Regions from separate parts of the Brevibacillus sp. NSP2.1 genome, predicted to be linked through region 1. Evidence: predicted binding sites of a transcription regulator. Region 1 holds the regulator's gene; the other holds the start of a gene.
The links. Region 1 encodes LexA, which represses DNA repair genes until DNA is damaged. Its sites were predicted from a motif close to CGAACATATGTTCG; they were not measured.

Region 1 (11,566 bases):
CCGCTTCCGTAAAGACTGTGTGGCAACAAGCGATAGGCATTTTTGGGCTCATTTTGTCTTCCCCTTTCACGTTTCAGCAAGAATGCCTGATTTTCTACAAGCTGAACGCCCAGAGCTACCGCACCACTGACTGGAAAAGCACAAGCACAGAGCGTATGCAACTAGCAACTGATTTCATTTACAGCACCTTCCGCAAAGAGATATAATCGAATCGTAAAACTTAAAGTTAACTTTAAGTCAAGGGGGGAGTTGTTATGTCTGGACTTAGCATTGGGCAACTTGCGGCAAGGGCAGGGGTAAACGCATCGACGCTGCGTTACTATGAATCCGTTGGCTTGCTTCCTGCTCCGGAACGTCAAAATGGGCAACGCCGGTATGATGAACAACTACTCGAACGTATCAGTTTTATCAAGATCGCGCAGCAAACAGGCTTTAGCATCCAGGAAATCGCGATTTTGCTAGAAGGTTTTGAAACCAGTGGACCACTGTCTGAGCGCTGGGAACAAATGGCGAAGCAGAAACGCTCCCAACTTGAGGAAAGAAAAAAACAGCTTGATTGGATGATACAAATATTAGACAGCGGGCTAAGCTGCAAATGCCTTACGTGGTCGGAATGCCTGAAAAAAATAGAAACTACGGGTTCGCGATAGGAAAGGGCTGGGCGAGAAATGATTTCAAGAGAACAATTAGAAAAGAATCAAGTGTGGCTTTATGCGTTCGTGCTCGTGATTGCTGCTGGATTCGGGTTGTTATGGCCAGAATCAGGCGAGAGCCTTGATCGTACGATTTCGTTCGTGCTTGCCATCTTGATGTATGGAATGTTTGCCCAAATCCCTTTTTTTCGTTTAAAAGAGGCACTCTCGAATCGAAAGTTTATGTATGCGCTCCTTCTCGTCAACTACATAGCCGTACCAGTCCTTGTCTGGGGGTTAACGCGGTTTCTTCCGGCCGATCCAGCAATCTTGTTAGGGGTATTTCTTGTTTTGCTTACCCCCTGCATTGACTATGTGATTGTCTTCACCCATCTTGGGCGTGGGAACGAGAAACTCGTGTTGGTTTCAACCCCGATCCTTTTTGTCACCCAAATGCTTTTTTTGCCCGTTTATCTATGGCTTTTTATGGGCGAGAAAGCAGCAGAAATCGTGAGTGTCGGGCCATTTCTCGAAGCGTTTTTCGGGCTTATTGTCGTCCCGCTGATTCTTGCTCTACTTACGCAATGGTGGTCAACAAGACAACCACGGGGAGAACGGTTTCTTGATGCGACAGCATGGCTGCCTGTGCCTTTTATGGCGCTAACGCTTTTTGTTGTCGTTGCCTCGCAAATTGCCAAACTGTATAGCTCTTTTGATTCGATCATCCAAGTGATTCCTGTCTATGCAGCATATATGGCGATTACACCGATTATTGCGCGGATTGTTTCCCATCTATTCCGTTTGGATACCGGAGCAGGGCGAGCTTTGATTTTTAGTGCAGGCACGCGTAACTCTCTGGTCGTTCTTCCGTTTGCACTGGCGCTGCCGGAACCGCTAAACGGAGTGGCGTCGGCAGTGATCGTGACGCAAACCATTGTAGAGCTGATTGGGGAGCTAGTATATATTCGGCTGGTTCCAAAGGTGCTTTTGCGAGGGGCGGAGGGAATTGCGGAGAAACAAAAGTGATTCGTTTACATAAATGAGTTAGTAGAACATTTTTTATTGGGGTTTTAACGAGGCTGATCCGCTCCTGCAACCAAGAGTGGGAGTGGATCAGAAGGAACTGGCGATTTCCTGCTTTCCGGACTAGCTAAAAAGAGAGAAAGCAGAAGCTACCATGAAAACAGCACTCAAGCTGCTTATAATGAAAATAGTCCCTCTTGTTCTTTTTGACCAGAACGGATTGAGCCAGGAGGGAATCCGAGCATTGTTGGCGAGGAACTATTTCTGGCGCTTTTTCACGAACAGCACAGCGCTGCAGCGACGACGCCTGCGAGGTAAATAATTGCGTACGATATGGCGCGCAAATAAGACAACTCTGAAGGAGTTCCGTTATAAATGGCGGTAGTAGCCGAGACGAGGATGATGCCGATGACGTAAACGGCCAGCCCGATCAAAATGCTTTTTCCCATGTCAATCTCTCCTTTGTGGCCTAGCTAGTGAGAGCATAACATGAATAAGGATTCTTTTCTATTTTTTGTAAAGGGTACAAAATCAAAAAGATAACATTGTTTCTTATAGGAAAGGAACCTTTATGAACCCGCAACTAAAACAACTCCTGCTCCACTTCGACGACGCAGCCGAATGGTATGCCCCGAAAGACTTCGATTACCGAAAAGAAATGCAGCAAGTAAAAATGGTAAAAGCCCGCTTGGAAGCTGAAACAGACAACCGTTTCGAACTGGACGACTGCGTACAGGACGCCTCGTTTTTCGCAGAGATGTACATCCTGGAAAAAAGCCAACACGATGCGAAAGCGAGCGGGGGAAGCTATGCGATGTGCTACGAGCTGGCGATCCGCTTTTCGGCCTTTGGACGGTTCGTGACGATCCATGGCGCTTTTGACGAGACGGGAAAGCAACCAGACCTGAACCGCATCATCGCCACGCTGCAGGAGAACGGCTACCGCTACATCCCCGCAGACGAGCTGAACACCTTGTACGATGGGAAAAATCAAGCGATGATCGGCGAATACACCTGGTGGAACCGATTTTTCGACTACTTGTAACAGCCGCATCCTTCTTTTGCCCGCCGCTTTGGACGAACCATTTTTGTCTAGCGGGGCTTAACCTATCCGATCCACGTACATTCAGTTCGCCCGGCATGCCGAAACAATCGTTATCTCGCTTCCGACCGGCCTATCTGGCTGTACCATGCTCAAGCCAATGGAAGCTGAGAGGGCAGTTCCCCCGCCTAAACAGCGAGTGGCGGAACAGTTTGGATGTACTCGCCACGCTGGCAAAATAAGAGAAACGCTAGCAACTCCCGTGAAAAAGATTAACCTCACCTAACTTTGGTCAGGAGACAGCAAATAGAGAAGCAAAGTATAGTAAAGGTACCCGAAAGGAAAATCCTCCCTTTCCGTTGATGGACGCCATTGTCGATGAAAATCGCCCTCCTGATGGCGTGGCCTTTGTGGAAGCTCTATTTCTCCGCGCAGTTTTCGCAAAGATAGCGGGCTTCATCAAAGATTCGGTCAAAAGAACGAATGCATCCTCTCGCCCGTTTGCCGTCAACTGCCCCTTGAGTTGCTTGAGGGGTATTTTTTATGAAAACGGCTCCTTGTTCGCTAAGCTTGAACAAGGAGCCGCCACTGTTTTTCGCGCATGATCGTGTTTCTGCTCATTTGACCATCGTAGCCAGAAAATCATGCAGTTTTTCCAGCGAACGAATATTTTGATTGCAAGTGACGCTGTCTTGACACAAGTAGTTTCCTTTTTTCAAATACGTGCCGTCGCCCGCCCCCCGCGCTTCCAGGACGAACATGCCGATGTCGGTAATTTTGTTGCAGATCGCACAAATCCCTTTTTTGGGCAGGGGAGTAAAAACGCCGTGAATGCCGATCAGCTTGTCAGGGTAGTAGGCGATAATGTACTTTTTGTCTGCCCCGCTGTCGAACCAGCTTACATACGACGTTTCGGCATACGGGATTTCCGCTGTCGCAGGCGGCTTGAGCTTCTTGACCTTCGGGAACATTTTTTTGATCGCTTGCTCGGTCAAAGCGGGAAAAGGGATGATATACGGCGAGAGCCGCAGCAAAAACTGTTTGGCTTCGTTCTTTTCCTTGATGGCTGCGAGTGGCGCAAGCAGTTGTTTTTGTTCCTCTGTCATGCCGGGGAAGAGCTGGAACACGGATTCCTGGGCGATTTCTTTGCGGGCCCGGATGACGTTAGGGTCTGTGCTGCTTGTGTATGCGTTCAACAAGGTTTGCACCTGTGCTTTGATGAAGTGATAGTGGTGGGGTGAAATAAATGGTTGCATCTTTCTGGTTCCTCCTTGCAGCGTACTCCGTCGGGCGTGAGGAGTCGTGATGGTGTTTGTACCTTCTACTGTAAAAGGAGCGGAGTGCGCTGCAAAGGGAAAGAACGATTGTAAAAAGAACTCGGCATAGGAAAAGCACTGACCGTCTCGTGGACGCGCCAGTGCTTTTGTCTATTTGGCATACACAATCTTTTTGATCGTTTCCGTCGAGAGAAAGTACTGCTCGGCCAGCTCCTGGATGGAGGCGCCTTCGCGAAAAGCGTTGCGGATCGCGCTGTTGCGTTCATCCAACTGTTTTCTGCCGCCGGTCCGGGTCCCCCATTTGTGATGGGCCGTCTTCGGTTTCGGAATGTAGATGATTTCTCCCTGCACGTACTTTTGGATTTCTGCGATCAAGGTTTCTGGCAGCATGCTGGCTGCATTCACATATTTCATTTCCGCTCGCTCCTTATTTTTAAAGTGAAAAATAAGGGGCAAAGCCAGGAAATAAGAAATGAGATACGTTAGAGAAGGCGATGAATTGTCTAAACGACTGTCCACCTCATGCAAAGTATCGCCTTATTCCCAGGCTTTGCATGAGACGCTGCAGTATCTGGCAAACCAATTCCATTCACCAACCACACACCCCCTCGTTCGCGTTTTCTCCCTGCGCGCCGCCAAGTGCCCGCGCAGTAGTTCCCATTATAAATCATCTGTCCGCCATTTGCACCGCGGCTCTGGCGATTTTTTCGCCACGCGCGCGCCGTCCGCCTATGCGACAAAGGAGCGGGGGACTCTTTACCTGGTCACAAGAGTGCGGAGCTGTTCTTCCGTCCACTTTTCCACATCCAGCAGCGCCTGGTATGGATCGTCTCCCGGAATGTTAAAATAGGAGGCAAAAGCAGGTTCGGTTTTCAGGCCGTCTTGCTTGAGCTGGCGGATGGCGCGGAGGGCGTCAGCGCCACCGAGCAGCAGCAAACGGTGCTCGACGACCATGTGCCGATACGCATTTTGCTGTTCGACCGGGCGCGGTTGGGCAAACAGCTCAAACCAGAAGCCGCAGGCAAAAAACGCAATCAGGCAGGTGGGCACGCCTTGCACGAGCAGACGAGCTTCCTCGTAGCCTTCATACGCCGCATACGAAGCGCGGACGACGTCGGCAAACTGCTCGAGGTCGTGGCACTCGCAAATAATGTCCAGATCGCTGTCCGCAATGTCGATGTCCAGAGGGATCGTACCTGCGAGCACGGGATCGAACGCTTGCAGCCGCTGCATGACCGCGGATTGGGCGATGGCCTGGCCCGCAGCTTTTTGTTTCGGTGTCCCGTTGTGCAAATAAGATAGGTCGCGCCAGTTTCGCGTCATAGTAACCCTCCGCTTTCGTTAAAATAGGCAGGTACTCCTCGCAGACGGCCTCACGGATTCGCAAAAGAAGAGTGCAACTTCAATCGGCTTTTTCTCGTATTACCTATGTGAGAGGAGTGCATAGAGAATGGATATTGTTCTTTGGATTATCGTGTTGGTGCTTTTCGCGCTAAGTATCGCCGGTATATTTTTGCCAGTACTACCCGATACGATTTTACTGTGGGCAGGCTTTTTGCTCTACCACTTTTTCATAGCCGATCCGGGAGCGGGGTTGCCAGCGTCTTTCTGGTGGGGGATGGTGGTGCTCAGTATCTTGCTGTACGGTGCGGATTTGTTGACCAACATGTTTTTCGTGAAAAAGTACGGCGGCTCCAAATGGTCTTCGGTGGCTGCGGCCGTAGGGATTGTTCTCGGAATCTTCGTGTTCCCGCCGTTCGGGATGCTGATTATGCCGTTCGTGCTCGTGGTGCTGGTGGAGTTGCTCGTGCAAAAGCAGCCGATAGAGAAAGCGGTAAAGGCAGGCTTTGGCTCGCTGATCGGCTTTTTGGGAAGCGCAGTTGTCAAAGTCGTGTTGCAGGTGAGCATGATCGTCTGGTTTTTCCTTGCCAGATAAATATAATGATAGAGACGAAAAAGGACAGCGGAGGCTGTCCTTTTTTCATGCGCTGGAACGATTAGTGGATGAGGCGATAGACGCCAATGACTTTTCCGAGAATGGTGACGTTGTCCAAAATGATCGGTTCCATCGTCGCGTTTTCCGGCTGGAGGCGGAAGTGGTTCTTCTCTTTGAAAAAGCGCTTGACGGTCGCTTCGTCTTCTTCTGTCATGGCGACGACGATATCGCCGTTGTTGGCGACGTGCTGCTGGCGCACGATTACGTAGTCGCCGTCCAGGATACCGGCGTCGATCATGCTGTTCCCGGAAATCCGCAGCATGTACACCTTGTCTGAAGTCACGATATTTTCTGGAAGCGGGAAGTACTCTTCGACGTCCTCAATCGCGGTGATCGGCTGCCCGGCGGTTACTTTCCCGATGACGGGAACGCGAACGACAGAGTCCTCGAAGTTGTCCTGGAAGCGGTCTTCCTCAGACAGCAGTTCGATGGCGCGAGGCTTGGTAGGGTCGCGGCGGATCAGCCCTTTCTTTTCCAAGCGCGCCAGATGACCGTGCACAGTAGAGCTGGAGGCAAGTCCGACAGCTTCGCCGATTTCGCGGACGGATGGAGGATAGCCTTTGTCCCGGACTTCCTTGCGAATAAATTCGATTATGGCTTGTTGTCTGCTGGATAATTTTGACATAGAGAGACACCCCTGATTTCTCGAACATGTTTTCCTATATTATACCATGGGAGCTTGCGTTCGACAAACATAAGTTCGATTTTGATGCGAACAGGAATTTTTGACAGGGTAAATGCATTTGATTCGACAGCATCGGCCAAATCTCGAAAAAAGCGCGGGCGGGCGGCCGGAGCCGTAAGTTGCAGCCGTTCCATTGTAATAGAGCCGGGCTAACTCCAAGTCGGCAAACAGTTCCATCGTCGCGGAGCCGGGCTTACGTCGAGCCACAAGCCGCTCCACTGTCGCAGAGTCGAGCTCACGTCAAACCGCCAGCCGCTCCAGTACCGAAGAGCCGAGCTTACGCCAAGCCACAAACCGCACCAACGCGGCACACTTGGACTTCTGTTCAGGTAGCAAGCAACCAGCTAGAAACGAGCTAAATCCACCCCAATAGAGTCGCCCGGCAGCGTCATCCGAAGCAAAAACGGCTGCGCACAGCAGCTCCGCGCGAATTTGCGAGACGGCGGTTTTTGTATTGACATGAACATATGTTCTCATTTATGATAGGGATACGAACTTATAGAACGTATGTTTGTAGGGGGTCATATTATGAATGCCATGTCTATCCATAACCGTTTCGAGAAAAAGCAGCCTCGCCGCGTCCGTTTGGGCATCACGAGAGGACAAGCTATTTTGTTTTTGCTGACGTTCTCTCTCTTTTTTTACTTGCTTACCGAACTGGTGTTTGCCTCTTCTGCGCATAAAGAGACGCTAAAAGGAAAAGAAGTGACCGTTCGCTCCGGCGACAGTCTTTGGACGATTGCTGTGCGCCATCATCATTCGGAAAAGGTGGATGTGCGCGATCTGATTTTCGATATCAAAATGGCGAACAACCTCGACAGCAATCTCATTTATCCGGGGCAGACCTTGTTCATCCCGGAAACGGACTGATTCGAGCACTTGCCCGCCATCCGCTCTCTTGCCAGTTCCGACTGATATGATATAATAAAGCGGCATTACTACAGAGTGGGAGGAACCGGAACGTGGTATCTGACGCAGAAATTAAACGAATCAACGAACTGGTCAAGAAATCTCGCGAGGTTGGCTTGACTGACGAGGAGAAGCAGGAGCAAAAAGCTCTGCGCCAAAAGTACATCGATGCGGTCAAGATGTCGCTTCGAGCGAATCTGGATTCCATCCGCTATGTGGAAGATCTTGAGGAAAATCGTCCAAAACAGTAAACTTACTTGTATTGATACGGCAGACATCCTTGCTTGACGCTCGGGTGTCTTTTTGTTCCTGACGACTTCTGCCAGTTTTGCAATTGAGGAGGGGGACCAATGGCATGGGTGGCTGTAGCGGTTGGGGGAGCAGTCGGCTCGTTGCTTCGTTATGTGCTGGCGCTGGTTGCCAATCAGCCGGGCTGGCCTGTAGGCACGTGGCTGGCGAACATCATTGGCTCGTTTGCCATCGGCGTTTTGTTTGTGATCGGCAAGGAGCGGGGAGGCTTCTCGCCTGAGCTGTATCTTTTGTTTACGACAGGCATTATGGGCGGATTCACGACGTTTTCCACATTTTCGCTGGAAGTGGTTTCGTTCTGGGGAGAGGGACAATGGCTGCGCGGGCTCGTTTACGCCCTGCTCAGTATCGTGGTCGGCCTGCTCTCTTGTGCCGCGGGAATCTGGCTTGCCAGACAAATGCAATAACGACCATCACATTGATAAAAGACGAGAGGGGGGATGGGTGTGAGTACCCAACACCGCGATTACGAGGCAGAACAGAACAAGCTGGATGAGACGATTGCATTGATCGATGGGGAGATCGCTCGGCTGCGCGAAGAGATTCGGGAAGCGACCGACGATTACGTCAAGCAGGTCGTGAACGCAAGCAAGGCAAAAGACCTGCGTTATTTGGAGGATCACGGACGCGACAAGCCGTACTTTGGCCGAGTCGATTTTCTCAAGGACGAGGTTTACGAGCTTGACCAGGTGTACATCGGAAAAAGAGGGATCGTCCGCAGCGATACGTTTGATTCGATCGTCGTGGATTGGCGAGCGCCCATTGCCAGTCTCTATTATTCCGGAGAGAGCAAGGATGCGTTTTACCGGATGGGGCGCGAGATCGTGCGCGGCGAGGTGAGATTGAAGCGCAACTTCGCGATTGAGGACGGAAAAATCGTCGGGATTTACGATGGCGCTGTAAAAGAGACGATCAACCGCGAGATGGGGCACCCGGACGAGTTTTTGCAGGAAGGCTTCATCGACGAATTTTTGAACGCCAATCTGAACTTGACGAATGACAGCCGCTTAAAAGATATCGTCGCGACGATCCAGTCGGAGCAAAATGACATCATTCGCGCGGAAAAAGATCGGCCGATCGTCGTGCAAGGGGTTGCGGGCAGCGGAAAGACGACGATTGCGCTGCATCGGCTGTCGTACCTGATTTACAACTACCAGGATACGATGATGTCGAAAAAATTTATGGTGTTCGCCCCGAACCGGATGTTTCTGACGTACATATCAGAGGTGCTACCCGAGCTTGGCGTCGACGATGTTCAGCAATCGACGTTTGTAGACTGGGCGGCGCGGCTCGTGAAGCCGCTCATGCCCAAAGGCTGGCGGATCGTGAGCCCGGACAAACCGCTGCAGTTGTTTTTTGAAGAAGGGCAGGACGAGCGGGAGCAGGAAATCACCCGCCATCGGCTGCGTTTCAAAGGCTCGCTGGCGTGCCGGGAAGCCATGGAAGAGTACATACGCTACGTGATCGAGACGAGAATCCCGTTCAAAAAACTGAGTTTTCTTTACAACAAGACGAAGCAAGTGTTCTCCATCCCGGGCGAGACGATCCGGCAGTTTTTTCTGGAGCAGTTCGGGTCCTTGCCGTACCATCGGCGCGTCGATGCGCTGCGCAAGCATTTGAAGCAGGAGATGAACAAACAGCTATTTTCGCATTTGCGCGAGCGAAAAGTCGACCTCGACAAGCAAGGGCTGGCCAAGTTTGAAAAAATGCTGGAGCAAATTTTGGATACGTACCTCGTCTCCTTCCCGCGGCTGGACATTTTCGAGTCGTACCGCGAGCTGATCGCAGAGGAGGAGCTGTTGCGCAAGCTTGTCCCTGCGGACATTTCCGACGAAGTGGTCCGCGATGTGAGCCGGTCTTCTGCGGCGCTGTTTGCCCAGGAGCGGCTGGAAGCGGAGGATATCGCGCCGCTGTTGTATTTGCAGCATATCATCGAAGGGATGAACAAGGCCGGGCATTTCGACCATACCGTCGTGGATGAAGCGCAAGACTTGAGCGCGTTGGAGATTGCCGTGATTGCGCTCGCGACGAAGCGCCACTCGCTGACGATTGTCGGCGACATCGCCCAAGGCATTCACAGCTACCGCGGCATTCACGCGTGGGAGGAGCTGACCCAGGGTATTTTCGAACAGCTTCGTCCCGCCTACTACACGCTGGCGCAAAGCTATCGCTCGACAGTTGAGATCATGCTGTGCGCCAACGAAGTGCTGCGGCAGATTGAGCTGCCGGAAGCCGTCTTGGCGAAGCCCGTCTTGCGCCATGGCGAAAAGCCGGTCATGGTCGAGGCCGATTCGCGCGCCAAGCTGTGGACGGAAGTCAGCTCCCGGGTGGCCGCTCTGCAAAAGGAAGGGTTGCAAACGATCGCGATCGTCACCAAGACGATTCAGGCGAGCAAAAAGGCGCACAAGGCGCTTGCAAAGAGCATTGCCGATTTGACGCTGCTCGGCAGCAAAGACAACCAGTTTCCGGGCGGCGTAACCGTGATGCCTGCCTATTTGACAAAAGGCTTGCAGTTTGACGCGGTCATCGTGGTCGATGTGGATGCGTATCAAAGCAACGAATGGGACGCGAAGCTGCTCTACGTGGCGATGACCAGGCCGGTGCATCGCCTCGTGCTGACGAAGATGGCAGGGGAGCAGGCGCCACTGCTGGCTGAGCTTTCGCCCGAGCTGTACACGCAGGCTTGAACGTGGCAAATAGTAAAAACCCCTCTGGCTGAATAAGCAGCAGAGGGGTTTTTGCGTGTGTGGCTCAAAGCGATTAATGGTCGCCTGTGTTTCCTTTGGACGGGTTGGTGATGACGAAGCCTTCTTGCGGCAGATACAGGTAGTCGACGATGATGCCGTCCAGAAGCGGCTCGTCTTTTTTCACGACAACGTCGATTTCCTTGTCAGTGGAGACTACTTCATCCTCTTCGGTCGGTTTGTCCAGCGCCAGGCCGTAGTGTGCATGATCGCCGTGCGCGTGAGTGATATAGACACGCAGCTTCAGGTCTTTGTCTTCTTCCTGCTCCATGATCGTGGTCAGTTGCTTCGCTGCATTGCGAGTGATCTTTACCTTCATCGGTCAAGTCTCCTAACTGTATGTATGTGAGTTTCTTCTCCATCTTAGCAAAGAGGGAATTGCAGTTGCAATGTGGAAAGTGTTCTGGAACATAGAGTTGCTAGACGAACATGCGGAAGGGGACGCTTTTATGAAAATGGATTTGCGCAGCGATACCGTCACGAAACCGACTGAAACGATGCTTCGCGCGATGGCGGAAGCCGAAGTGGGCGATGATGTTTATCGCGAAGACCCGACGGTAAACCGACTGGAGCAGCTTGCAGCGGAACGGCTCGGGAAGGAGGCGGCCTTGTTTGTCACCAGCGGCACACAAGGCAACCAGGTCGCTGTGCTGACCCACTGTGTCAATGGTGACGAGGTGATCGCGGAAGCGGAATCGCATATTTTTTATTACGAAGGGGGAGCGATGTCGGCTCTGGCTGGCGTGCAAACCCGGACACTCGCGGGAGAGCGCGGTGCCTTGCGCCCGGAAGACGTGGAAAAAGCGATCCGCGGCAACAACATTCATTTTCCGCGAACGAAATTGATTTGCCTGGAAAATACGCATAACCGGGCTGGAGGCGCGGTGGTCACTGTCGAGCAGATGAAGGGCGTCTATGACGTGGCGCAAAAGCACGGGATTCCGGTTCA
Region 2 (11,566 bases), 1.3 Mb from region 1:
GCGGTACGTCCGCTGCTCGCGTTCCACGACGCCGATCAACGCTTCCGGCTCCGCCTTTTTCGCCTCGACCGTCAGCTTGGCTTGCGGCGAGAATACGTACTTCCAGATCGGCTCATCCGGAGAGCCGTAAACATCTTGCTTCAGTACGACATACGACTGGCTGTCAGGCGCCTTGTAGGAAAAGTTCGGGAAAGCGCTGCTCGCTTTGCGCGCCAATGCCGCAAGCGCTTCCTGGCTGACCTCGTCGCCGATCCAGACCGCGTATTTGACTTTTTCGCCGTTTGACAACAGCACAGGGTACGCCGGGATGCCTTTTTGCTCAAACGACTCCTGCCATTTCTGGGCTTCGCTCAAGCTTTTGAACTGCCCCGCTTCCAGCCGGAGCGGGCCTTGGACAACCGGCTTTTGCCCCGTCGCCTGGGCCACGGCCGCCACTTGATTGGCCGCTGCCTGATACGTGTCGTATGTACCGCTGACAACCTGGTAAACGGTTTGTCCGCCTCGTTTCGCCACCTGAATCGAGCCTTCATATTTGCGCTGGCTCAAAAGCTGAGCGATTTGCTGCGCTTGGTTCCAGTCTGGCGTCTGCGCCACGATCAGATGATATTCATCCACCCGGTAACGGGCAGCTTCCCCTTTTAATTCTGGCAACTCGATCTTGCCTTCCGGGCCTGCTAACGTCACTTCCATTCCTTTTTCAGCAGTCAGCGTAACGGAAGGAACAACTCCCCTGTAGCCTTTGCCCGTATCCACAAAGAGCGCCACCCGGATATGTTCAGAAGCCGCCTCGGCCGGCGCTGGTCCTCCCATTAGAGCAACTGTCATCAGGCTCACCGAAAGGACTTTCCCCATCCACTTCTTCTTCATGTCGTCCAACATCCTTCCTTTCTCCTGATCTCATCTCGTCGAAAATTGGCATGTACTCCCATCTTTTTCGACAATCACAGGCGATTTTCCTGCCCTCGCCCGCAAAATGGGACCAGGCGACGCAAACAAAAAGCCACCGGACGAAACGGCTCCGATGGCGTACAAACAGGCTGTGTGTGCAAGGCAAATGCCCTCATTTGAAAAGCCGGAACAAATACATCCCAAGAGACAGCACGATGCTGATGACGATGCACGTCACGACCGGAAAGTAAAATTTGACGTTTTCCTTTTCCACCACAATATCCCCAGGCAGGCGTCCCAGCGGCAAAAAGCGGCCGCCCACCTGCCACAGCAGGCCGATGACGATCAGCACGGCTCCGCCGATAATGAGAAGCTTGGCTATTGGATTCACGATTTCATCTCCCGCCCAAAGTGCTGGTACGCGCTCGGGGTCAGCACGCGGCCCCGCGGCGTCCGCTGCATGAAGCCGATCTGCATCAAATACGGCTCGCACACGTCTTCAACGGTTTGCGCCTCTTCGCCAATCGTGGCGGCAATCGTATCGAGCCCGACCGGACCGCCGTCAAAGCGGTCGATGATGGCGAGAAGCAGCTTATGGTCGATATGGTCCAGTCCGCAGGCGTCTACCTGCAGCCGCTCCAGCGCTTCTTTGGCAATCTCCGTCGTGATGACGCCCTCGCCTTTTACCTGGGCGAAGTCGCGCACACGCTTTAACAGACGGTTCGCCACGCGCGGAGTTCCCCGCGAGCGACGCGCGATTTCTTCCGCGCCGCCTTCGCGAATAATCACCTGAAGAATATCCGCTGCCCGAGAGACGATAAAGGTCAGCTCGGGAACGGTGTAAAACTCCAGGCGGTTCACCACCCCGAAGCGGTCGCGCAGCGGCGCAGAGAGCATCCCTGCCCGCGTCGTCGCGCCCACAAGCGTAAACGGCGGCAAATCGAGGCGCACACTGCGCGCGCTCGGCCCTTTGCCGATGATGATGTCGAGCGCAAAGTCTTCCATGGCCGGATAGAGCACTTCCTCGACGCTCCGGTTCAGCCTGTGAATCTCGTCGATAAACAGCACGTCGCCTTCCTGCAGGTTGGTCAAAATCGCCGCCAGATCGCCTGGCCGCTCGATCGCCGGTCCGGACGTCGTGCGGATGTTCACCCCAAGTTCGTTGGCGATAATTTGCGACAGCGTCGTCTTGCCCAGTCCCGGCGGTCCGTACAGCAGGACGTGGTCCAGCGATTCCTTGCGCATTTTCGCCGCTTCAATAAAAATTTTCAAGTTTTCCTTGACGTGCTGCTGTCCGATATACTCATTCAAATAACGAGGACGGAGGCTCAACTCCGCCGCATCTTCTTCCCAGTTCATATGCGTCGTGATGATTCGCTGATCCAAAATCCTACCCCCTCATGAGCAGGGCAAGCCCTTGTTTGATGAGCTTTTCCACACTATCGCCCTCTTTTGATTTCTCCGACAGCGCATTTCTGATTTTTTGCAGCTCGCCGTCCGAGTAGCCGAGCGCCGTCAAGGCGTCGAGCGCCTCGTTCAACGCGGAAACCGCCTGCTCGCCTGCTGTCAGATCGCCTGCCGCGACGGTCAGGATCGCCGATGGCGTGTATCCGACCAGTTTGTCCTTGAGATCGAGAATGATTCGTTGCGCGGTCTTTTTGCCGATTCCAGGAAACTTCGTCAAGTAGGTCACATTTTCCTGTTGCACCGCCATGACCAACTGCTCGGGAGTCGCCGCCGCGAGAATCGCCAGGCCGCCCTTTGGCCCGATACCGTTCACGTCGAGCAGCTTGCGAAACAGGTCGCGCTCGTCACGGGTGGCAAAACCGTAGAGCAATATCGCGTCTTCGCGGACGTGATGGTGCGTGTACAGCTTGGTTTTGCTGCCTTCGTAGCGCACAAACTGGTACGGATTGGGACAAAACAGGCGATACCCGATCCCTCCAGCTTCTACCACTATGTATTCTGAATCGAGGTAACAGAGTGTCCCTTCCACAAAATCAATCATTTTTGAACTCCTTCCGAGATGGAGATGAACGCCCGAAACTGTGCGTGCGTAATCGCAATGCCCAATGCATCCGCCACGTCGTCAGGCTTCGGCACTTCTTTCAGCCGCAGCAACAGCTTGGTCATTTCCTGTATTTGCTTTTTCTCTGCCCCGCCGTAGCCGGTCACCGCCTGCTTTACTTGCATCGGCGTGTATTCATACACAGGCACTCCGGCCAGCTCCGCCGCCAGCAGGATGACGCCGCGCGCTTGCCCCACCGTGAAGGCCGTCGTCACGTTTTTATTGAAAAACAGTTTTTCTACTGACATTTGATCCGGTCGATACGTTTCCAGCAGGCTTTGCATCGCTTCAAAAATCTGCTTCAAGCGAAGCGGAACGGGCAAGCCTGCCTCTGTCTGAATGCTGCCATACTGGACGGGACGCAATTGGCTACCCTGTTTATCCAGAACCCCAAACCCAACGATCGCAATGCCAGGGTCGATTCCTAAAATGCGCATGGTCCACTCTCTCTCCGTGTGCAAAGTTTCTACTCTCTACTGTATCACAAAGCGCTCGAAAAGCGAACGTGTATTTCCATGCAAAAACCCGCTCCTGCCAAAAGGAACGGGTCATACGGCGTCGCTTTTAGTGTTTGTTCATTCCAAGTGAGTCCGACACATCATGCTGCATGTGCGCGTATTCATCTACGCCGCTCTGCATCTGCTCCTGGATCCGGTTGATCTGCTGGTAATTGAGCTTGTTGTGTCCTTGGTTCAATTGAACGTACAAACGCTGGTGGAACTGGTCCTTGTAGCTACCTCTGGGCATGGTAGACATAAGAAAAGATTCCTCCTTCGATCGCCGTATGAGTACAGTATGGCGTCCCGCCTCCGGCCTTATGATGCCAAGATTTACAGCTCATTTCCGCCGTTTCGTCTTGAAACCATATAGGGTGGAGGTGCTGATTCGGTGCGACGTTTACTAGCCGCTTTCTTACTCGTCACGCTTCTCTTCTCTGTCTGCTGCGCAAAGCAGCCCGCCCAGGCGAAAGGCAAAGAACCGATTACCGTTTCTGTCTCTGTATCGCCGACTTCGCCTTTTCACTCTACGCTCAATGTTCGCGCCCAGCATTCGTTCGTCAAACGGCTGTTTGCCGCAAAAAAGGTTCCGGCTTTCGTGAATCCCCACTGGGTTCGCGCCACCTTGACCGTCAAAAAGCGCCAGTTTGTGTACGACCACGACGGGAATTTGTTTGAAAGCAACAAGCCGCTGCAATACCTTTTGCCGACGGATGTTCACCAGCGAATCGAGGAGCTTGTCGCGCAGGTGGAACGCGTGCATTATGCCAAAGCGACGCCGTGGGAGCAGGTCAAACACACCTTCGGCCGCATGGAGTACGCCACCGTCATCGACCTGGAGACTGGCGAGCGGTTCCACGTCCAGCGCCGTGCGGGCAGCAGGCATGCCGATGTGCAGCCGCTGACGCGCACAGATACGCAGACGATGAAAAAGATTTACCAGGGCAAATGGAGATGGAAGCGCAGAGCGATTCTCGTCGAGGTCAACGGCGTTTATTTTGCCGCCTCCATGCACGGCATGCCGCACGGTGCAGGGGCGATCGCGGGCAATGACTTTCCCGGCCATTTTTGCATCCACTTTTTCGGAAGCTCGACCCACAAGCGCAAGGAGCCCGATCCCAGCCACAGCCTGATGATCGAAAAAGCGTCCGGCTCGCTTGCGACGACGATCACAGGTGCTACTGCCGAGGAGCTGGTGGGGTATTTCCTCACTGCCCTGCACGAACAGGACAACCACGTCCTGCAAATGACGACAGACGGCTTCCCGCTGCCTGCCCGGCTGTCTGACGTAGCCTCCGTCCGCAAGACCGAAATCGTCATTCCTTCTGACGAGCGGGGGCCGTTGCTCTCGGAGGTCCACGTCCACCTGACTTACTTCACGCATGACAACCATGAACGGAACGAAGAGTGGACGTTTCTGCTGCGCCGCTCCACGCCGTGGGACAAGTGGCGGATTATCGCTGTAGACTTGTAACGAAATGCAGCACAACAGTACGGCAGCACGAAAAAAACCGACCATTCCCCCTGCGGGATCGCCGACTTTTTCCTCTGCTCGCTTTAGTCGCCATCCAGTTGAAACTCCCCGTACGTCGACAGGACGCTGTTATACTCTGCCAGATTGCGAATGCGGATGCCCCGCTTCAAACTCTCCAGCTCTTCTTTTGGCAGGCTCGCTTCCATTTTTGCCGTGTTGATGCGGTAAAACGTCTGGATGACGTCCTGCTCGGCGGGAACCCCGTGAAACAGCGTCAGCATTCCGTCCGCCGACAAGCCGAAATGGCCGTTCTCCTTGCATGCGGGAGAAATGTCCTGTTCCCTTCTCATTAAAATCATTTTGCTCGGATCGGCTGTCACGATCTCCCAGCCTTTGTAATCCCCCAAGGCTTCCGGCAAATGGCCTGCGGCGATCGGTTGACGCTCTTCATCCCGGACGCCGCACAAGTAGCTGCGGGTCAACACCAGTTCATACGGCTTTCCTGCCACCGTTGCCGTCTTGCCGATGTCTGTATGCAGCAGTTGAAGCAGTCCGTTCTCTCTGCCTCCGCTGCCTGCCAGCAGGATGCCCAATACGACACCGGTGAGAAGCGCAGCGCCCCACGATGCGTACACCATCCATTTTTTTCGCATGATTTGATGAACCCCTTCTTATACCTTTTTTCCTAGTTTTGCCATGTTTGAAGGGGGACATACGTGAATCTCTCAAGGATTCGTAATTGGCGAGAAATTTATCGCGGGCAAACGGCAAATTGAGCAATCATTATATCTTTTTTGTCAATAGACAAAATTTAATAATCTTAACCTACAATTATCTACCAATCTACAGATTGTAGTGATAAACTATTTTTGCTTGGCACTTATTGTGAACTTATTGGAGGTCAACCAAAAAATGAAAAAGACAAACAAACAAATGCTGACCGCTTTTCTCCTCAGCACTTCTTTAGTTGTCAGCGCTCTCACGTTCCCTGTTACCCCTGTGAGCGCCGAAACTGGCTCCACCCTGAAGCTCCGCCTGCTTGAAACTACCGATATCCATACCAACATCGTAAACTACGACTATTACCAAGACAAAGCCACGGACGAGTTCGGCTTCGCCAAAACCGCTACGCTGATTAAAAAAGCGAGAGACGAAGCGAAAAACAGCATCCTCATCGACAACGGCGATCTGCTGCAAGGAAACCCGCTGGGCGACTACGTAGCGAAAATCGATCCGCTGCAAGACGGAGAAACTCACCCGGTTTACAAAGCGATGAACCTGTTGAACTACGACCTTGGCAACATCGGGAACCACGAGTTTAACTTCGGTCTGGAACATCTGGATCGCAGCCTGAAGGGCGCGAAATTCCCTTACATCAACTCCAACGTCTACATCGACGACAAGGATAACAACCCGAACAACGACAAAAACATGTTCACTCCTTATCAAATCCTCGAGCGCAAGTTCAAGGACGAGAGCGGTAAAGAAGTAACCTTGAAAGTCGGTGTCATCGGCTTCGTTCCGCCGCAAATCATGCAGTGGGACAAAGCGAACCTGGAAGGCAAAGTGATCGCCAAAGACATTGTGGAAAGCGCCAAAAAGTTCATCCCTGAGATGAAGCAAAAAGGTGCCGACATCATCGTAGCGGTTCCGCACTCCGGCATCGGCCCGGTTGAACCGGCAGCGAACCTGGAAAACGCGAGCTACCAACTGAGCAAGGTCGAAGGCATTGACGCGATCCTGTTCGGCCACTCCCACCTCATCTTCCCGGGACCTGGCTTTGAAAACATCCCTGGCGTTGACGGCGAAAAAGGCACTATCAACGGCAAACCGGCTGTCATGCCTGGCTACTGGGGCAACAACCTCGGCGTGATCGACCTGACGCTGAAGCAAGAAAACGGCAAATGGAAAGTGGCTGAGTCGGTTACCAAAACGATTCCGATCTACGACAAAACAAACAAAGCTTCCTTGGCAGATGCAGATCAGGCCGTTCTCGATGCCGTCAAAGAAGACCACGACCACACCGTGGAATGGGTGCGCTCCGCTGTAGGGAAAACGTCTTCCCCTATCTTCAGCTACTTCGCGCTGGTACAGGATGACCCATCCATCCAGATCGTGACGAATGCACAAAAATGGTTCGTAGAGAAAAACATTAAAGGCACAGAATACGACGGCATTCCGGTTCTGTCCGCAGGAGCTCCATTCAAGGCAGGCGGCCGCAACGGCGCATCCTACTACACCAACATCCCTGCAGGCACGATCGCCATCAAAAACGTATCTGACCTGTACATCTATCCAAACACATTGAAGGCTGTTCTGATTAACGGCTCCCAACTGCAAGAATGGCTGGAGCGCTCCGCAGGCCAGTTCAACCAGATTGATGTGAAGAAAACAGAAGAGCAGCCGCTCATAAACGAAGCGTTCCCTACTTACAACTACGACGTAATTGATGGCGTAACCTACCAAATCGACGTGACACAGCCATCCAAATACGCGATTGACGGCAAGCTGGAAAACAAAGATGCGAACCGCATCAAAAACCTGTCCTACAACGGCAAACCAGTCAAACCGGAAGACAAGTTCATCGTCGTCACCAACAACTACCGCGCAGGCGGCGGCGGCAACTTCCCTGGCCTGGACGGCAAAAACATCGTCATCGATTCTCCGGATGAAAACCGCCAAGTAGTGATCGACTACATCCTGAGCCAAAAAGACATCAACCCGGCAGCAGACAACAACTGGACGTTTGCGCCAATCAAAGAAAAAGTGAACGTAACCTTCACTTCTTCTCCAGACGCGAAGCCTTTTGCCGAAAAAATGCCCAACCTGAAATTCATCGGCCAACTGGAATCCGGCTTTGCCAAGTTCGCTATCGACCTGTCCAAGCCAGCTTCCAAGTAAGCTTAGCGTCTCCAAGACAAACATCCCTCTTTTGCAAGAGGGATGTTTTTTTCGTATCGTCCAATCCGAGCGGACAAAAGAGCAATTTACCCGACAAAATGATATTCTCCCCACGGCGAACGCTGGAAGATGCGCTCCCCGTCATTCAAAAACTTTTGCCGGTTTTGGGCAAGTTTTCCCTCTAGCATGACAAGCTGCAGGACGCCGCGCATATGGTAGCCTGGTCGCCTGCTGTACAGCCCTGTCACCTCGCGCAAAAAATTGTCCGGGTAACGGAGCAGTTGATGAACGGTCCAAATTTGCGTGTCGCTCAAATAGTTAATGTTGCTGTATGCCTCCATCGCTTCCACAAACGATTCCATCCGATAGTCCTGCATCAGCAGCATGCGCGACATCAACTGGACGAGGTCGACGAGCTGAATGTCGTGGCCGACCGTATCCAGGTCGATGAGATAGCAGTTGCCCCGCTGGGTGAGCAAAAAGTTGTGGCTGGCAACGTCCCGATGCGCGAGCGTACCTCTCTCCATGGCCAGGAACATTTCCGGCGTCAACGGCAGCTTGTAGGCAGACTGCAGCAACTGCTGGCCGTCGCGCAGCACTTCATCAGCCGAGTGGGCGATGATTTGCTCCAGCTTGTTTTGCGGGCCGTTTTGCTCAATCATCCAGGTGAGCCGCTCGAAGTATTCCAGGCGGCTTTCCCATTTATCCAGCAAGTTCGGCTTTCCTTCGTACGCATACGAATGGGAGACGGGAAAGCCTTGCGCCGCGACATGGAAGCGCGCCAACGTCTCCGCTGTCTTTTTCACGTCATAGAGCGACGCGTTGTCGGCTTCCTCGCCGTCGATCAGCTTCATGATCGTGTAATAACGATCCTCGTAAGGAAAAATTTTGGCGCCCTCCGCATCGGAGACGTAGTGCACCGTGTGAACAAAGCCCTTTTGCCTCAAGGCATCGGCTAACTCCGTGACCCATACTGCTTTTTCCAACTGCTTATACCCTTTGATGATCCAGTGTCCCCGGTCTGTTTTGAGCAGATTGACGTTCCTCTTAGGCTTAACCCCGTGCACCTCACAACGAAAAGCTTTTTCGATCGCTGGTATGAGTCCTTTGTTCATAACCGTCCCTCTCAGTACGAAGAGGATTCATCGAGCCCGTCTCCCCAGTTTGGCCATGCGCCTTGCTCTGGCATGGAGGCGACGCACTGGGTAGGCGGGAACATCATGTTGTTGTGAAACGGCTGCGGGCCACGGCTGCTTCTCACGCGTCTGCGCTTTCTGTACTCCGGGCTGGCCGAGGAACACTCACATGATGACGATGACTCCACTGGTTCTGGGCAAACAGGCAGCTTCGCGCGAGGCTGTCTAGGCGGAGACGGTGGATATGGCATAGGCATGGGCGGATGCATCGGTTGCAGCGGATACAGCGGCATTGGAAGCGGCATCGGACGTATCGGCGGCATTCCGAACGGGATCATCCCCGGGAATGGCGGCATCATCTGCCACGGGCTGACAAACGGCCTGTAGGGAAACATCGGCTGTCCCGGGCCTGGACCTGGGAACGGCCTTTGCCATGGCCCTGGCCCCATCTGCTCCGGACTGACCAGTTGTCTTCCCGGCTGCTGCGGCATAGGCATTCTCGGAGCCGCGCACGGCGGGCAAGGTCGCACAGGCGGGCATGGCCGAAACTTTGGCGCAGGCGGCAGCGGGTGCACTTGCTGCTGCGGCGGTCTCGGTGGCATCGGCATCGGGCGTACCTGCTGTGGCGGCATTGGCTGCAGAGGGCGCACCTGTGTCGGAGGCATCGGCGAAAACGGCCTCACCTGGCCTGGTGGGATGTTTGGCTGAGTCTGAACAGGCGGGCATGGCGGACACTGGATCGCAGGCGGTGTCTGCGGCTGAAGCGGCCTGATCTGTGTAGGCGGCAGCGGCGGTACGTTCGGCATCGCGATGTTCGGCGGGCTGGGAGGCTGGTAAATATACGGGCTTACTTGCGTTGGCTGCACGGGCGGAACGACAGGCCGGGCTGGCGTCGTCGGCACTGGCGGCCTCTGCGGCTCTAGGTTGATGTTCGGTCCGGGTGGCTTTGGCGGAACGACCCTCTCCGGCAGCGGTGCAGGCGTTGGCGTTGGCCGGATCGTCTCTGGCGACACAGACGGGGTTGGCGAAGCCGGGGGCCTTTCCTTCGCTGGCGGCGTAAACGGAATCTCCGGACTCACTCTTGGCTTGGATTCCGATTCAATCCGCACCTCTTCCTCTTGTTCTTCCGGCTCGATCGGACGCCGCTCAATCTGCAGCGGAACTTCCTCCGACTCAGGCTCGGTAATCGGCCGTTCTTTTACATATGGAGCCGCCTCGCTCATCGGGTGAGGCGTTGTTCGTGGCTGTGGTCTGACAGGAACGCGCTTTGCCGGAATTTTGATTCTCGCTCCGGGATAGAGCGTGTCGGGAGTTTTGATCTGGCTGTTTAAGCGCAGCAGTTCCTTGTAATCGACGCCGTATTTTTTGGCGATCTTCCACATGCTCTCGCCTTTTTGTACGATGTGAATCCTCAATGTTTCTCCTCCCTTGCGTAAAAACTCCCTACCATGGTATGCACCCATGGGCGTTTTGCTCCTTTACGCCTTGGCTTTCTTGAACGGGGGAGAGAAAAGAAAAAAGCCAATTTCTAAAAATTGGCTTTTTGCATATAAAACGGATACGTTCCAAGCTGGCGCACCTGACAGCCGATCGCTTCAATCTCGGCAAAGGCTCCCGGCAGCAGGACATCATCCATTTTTTGCTCGATATCAATGACAAAATAGTAGCTTCCCAATGCTTTTTTCGTCGGGCGGGATTCAATCCGCGACAAGTTGACTTTTCTCCAGGCAAACGCCGCCAGCACCTGGTACAGCGCCCCCGGGAAGTCTTCCGGCAGCGTGACGAGAATCGTCGTCTTTTCGCGCGCAGACGCCGGCAGCGCAAGCGGTTCCTGGCCGACGAGCACAAAGCGGGTGTAGTTATTCGAATAATCTTGAATTTGCTCGCGTGCGAATTCCAGCGGATAAATCTCCACATTCAGCCTGGTGCCGACAGCAGCCCACGGCTCTTCGGGATGCTCGCTCACGGTTTTCGCTGCCAGCGCCGTGCTGTTCACGTACTCGATCTGGGCGTGCGGCAAGTTTTCGCGCAAAAAGTTGTGGCTTTGCGCGATCGCCTGCGGATGCGACAAAACTTTCGTAATCGCAGACAAAGGCAGCGGCTGCTCCCTTTTTGCCACCAGCAAGTTTTGCGTAATCGGCAGCGCCAGCTCGGCCATAATCGGCAAGTCGACTTCGTGAATGAGCCAATCCAGGGTGGAGTTGACGGTTCCTTCGATGGAATTTTCCATCGGCACAACCCCGAATGCCACTTCCTTGTTGGAAACGGCGTTCAGCACATCAATAATGCTCGGGTACGGAACGAGCGAGATCGGCTGGTCTTGCGTCAAAGACCGGGCCGCCTCTTCCGTGAACGTTCCGCGAGGTCCGAGAAAAGCGAGTTTCTTCTCCATGGCGTTCTCCTATCCAACTATGCTCTATCTCTGATGGATTTCTACTTGTACGCCATTTTCGTCCGGCTGCAAAATCATGACACGGTAAGTAATGCCGTGCCCTTTCATCACGCTGTCCACGAATGCGCGCAGTCGTCCCTCCTCTTCTGCGGTAGAAAAGAAGCAAAGAATCGTCGGACCCGCGCCGCTCAAGGCAGCGCCTACGGCACC

Region 2: the regulator LexA is predicted to act here: its motif matches at 3,457-3,470, upstream of ruvC (crossover junction endodeoxyribonuclease RuvC).

What each region holds. Positions count from the first base shown of each region.
Region 1 is NZ_CP048274.1:2,466,383-2,477,948, forward strand. It holds gene M655_RS12400 (hypothetical protein) at 1-52, opposite strand, end outside; gene M655_RS12405 (MerR family transcriptional regulator) at 255-650, shown strand; gene M655_RS12410 (arsenic resistance protein) at 669-1,658, shown strand; gene M655_RS12415 (hypothetical protein) at 1,931-2,104, opposite strand; gene M655_RS12420 (hypothetical protein) at 2,227-2,700, shown strand; gene M655_RS12425 (FusB/FusC family EF-G-binding protein) at 3,315-3,953, opposite strand; gene M655_RS12430 (CD3324 family protein) at 4,125-4,388, opposite strand; gene M655_RS12435 (DUF4269 domain-containing protein) at 4,731-5,297, opposite strand; gene M655_RS12440 (DUF456 domain-containing protein) at 5,425-5,910, shown strand; gene lexA (transcriptional repressor LexA) at 5,972-6,595, opposite strand; gene yneA (cell division suppressor protein YneA) at 7,184-7,525, shown strand; gene M655_RS12455 (DUF896 domain-containing protein) at 7,618-7,815, shown strand; gene crcB (fluoride efflux transporter CrcB) at 7,915-8,280, shown strand; gene M655_RS12465 (HelD family protein) at 8,320-10,560, shown strand; gene M655_RS12470 (HesB/IscA family protein) at 10,634-10,936, opposite strand; gene ltaE (low-specificity L-threonine aldolase) at 11,067-11,566, shown strand, end outside.
Region 2 is NZ_CP048274.1:3,794,561-3,806,126, forward strand. It holds gene M655_RS18480 (SpoIID/LytB domain-containing protein) at 1-876, opposite strand, end outside; gene M655_RS18485 (DUF2905 domain-containing protein) at 1,061-1,279, opposite strand; gene ruvB (Holliday junction branch migration DNA helicase RuvB) at 1,276-2,274, opposite strand; gene ruvA (Holliday junction branch migration protein RuvA) at 2,279-2,896, opposite strand; gene ruvC (crossover junction endodeoxyribonuclease RuvC) at 2,893-3,393, opposite strand; gene M655_RS18505 (hypothetical protein) at 3,521-3,712, opposite strand; gene M655_RS18510 (hypothetical protein) at 3,845-4,927, shown strand; gene M655_RS18515 (BofC C-terminal domain-containing protein) at 5,011-5,580, opposite strand; gene M655_RS18520 (bifunctional 2',3'-cyclic-nucleotide 2'-phosphodiesterase/3'-nucleotidase) at 5,840-7,828, shown strand; gene M655_RS18525 (YutH/CotS family kinase-like spore coat protein) at 7,915-8,943, opposite strand; gene M655_RS18530 (LysM peptidoglycan-binding domain-containing protein) at 8,955-10,379, opposite strand; gene pheA (prephenate dehydratase) at 10,493-11,356, opposite strand; gene thrB (homoserine kinase) at 11,381-11,566, opposite strand, start outside.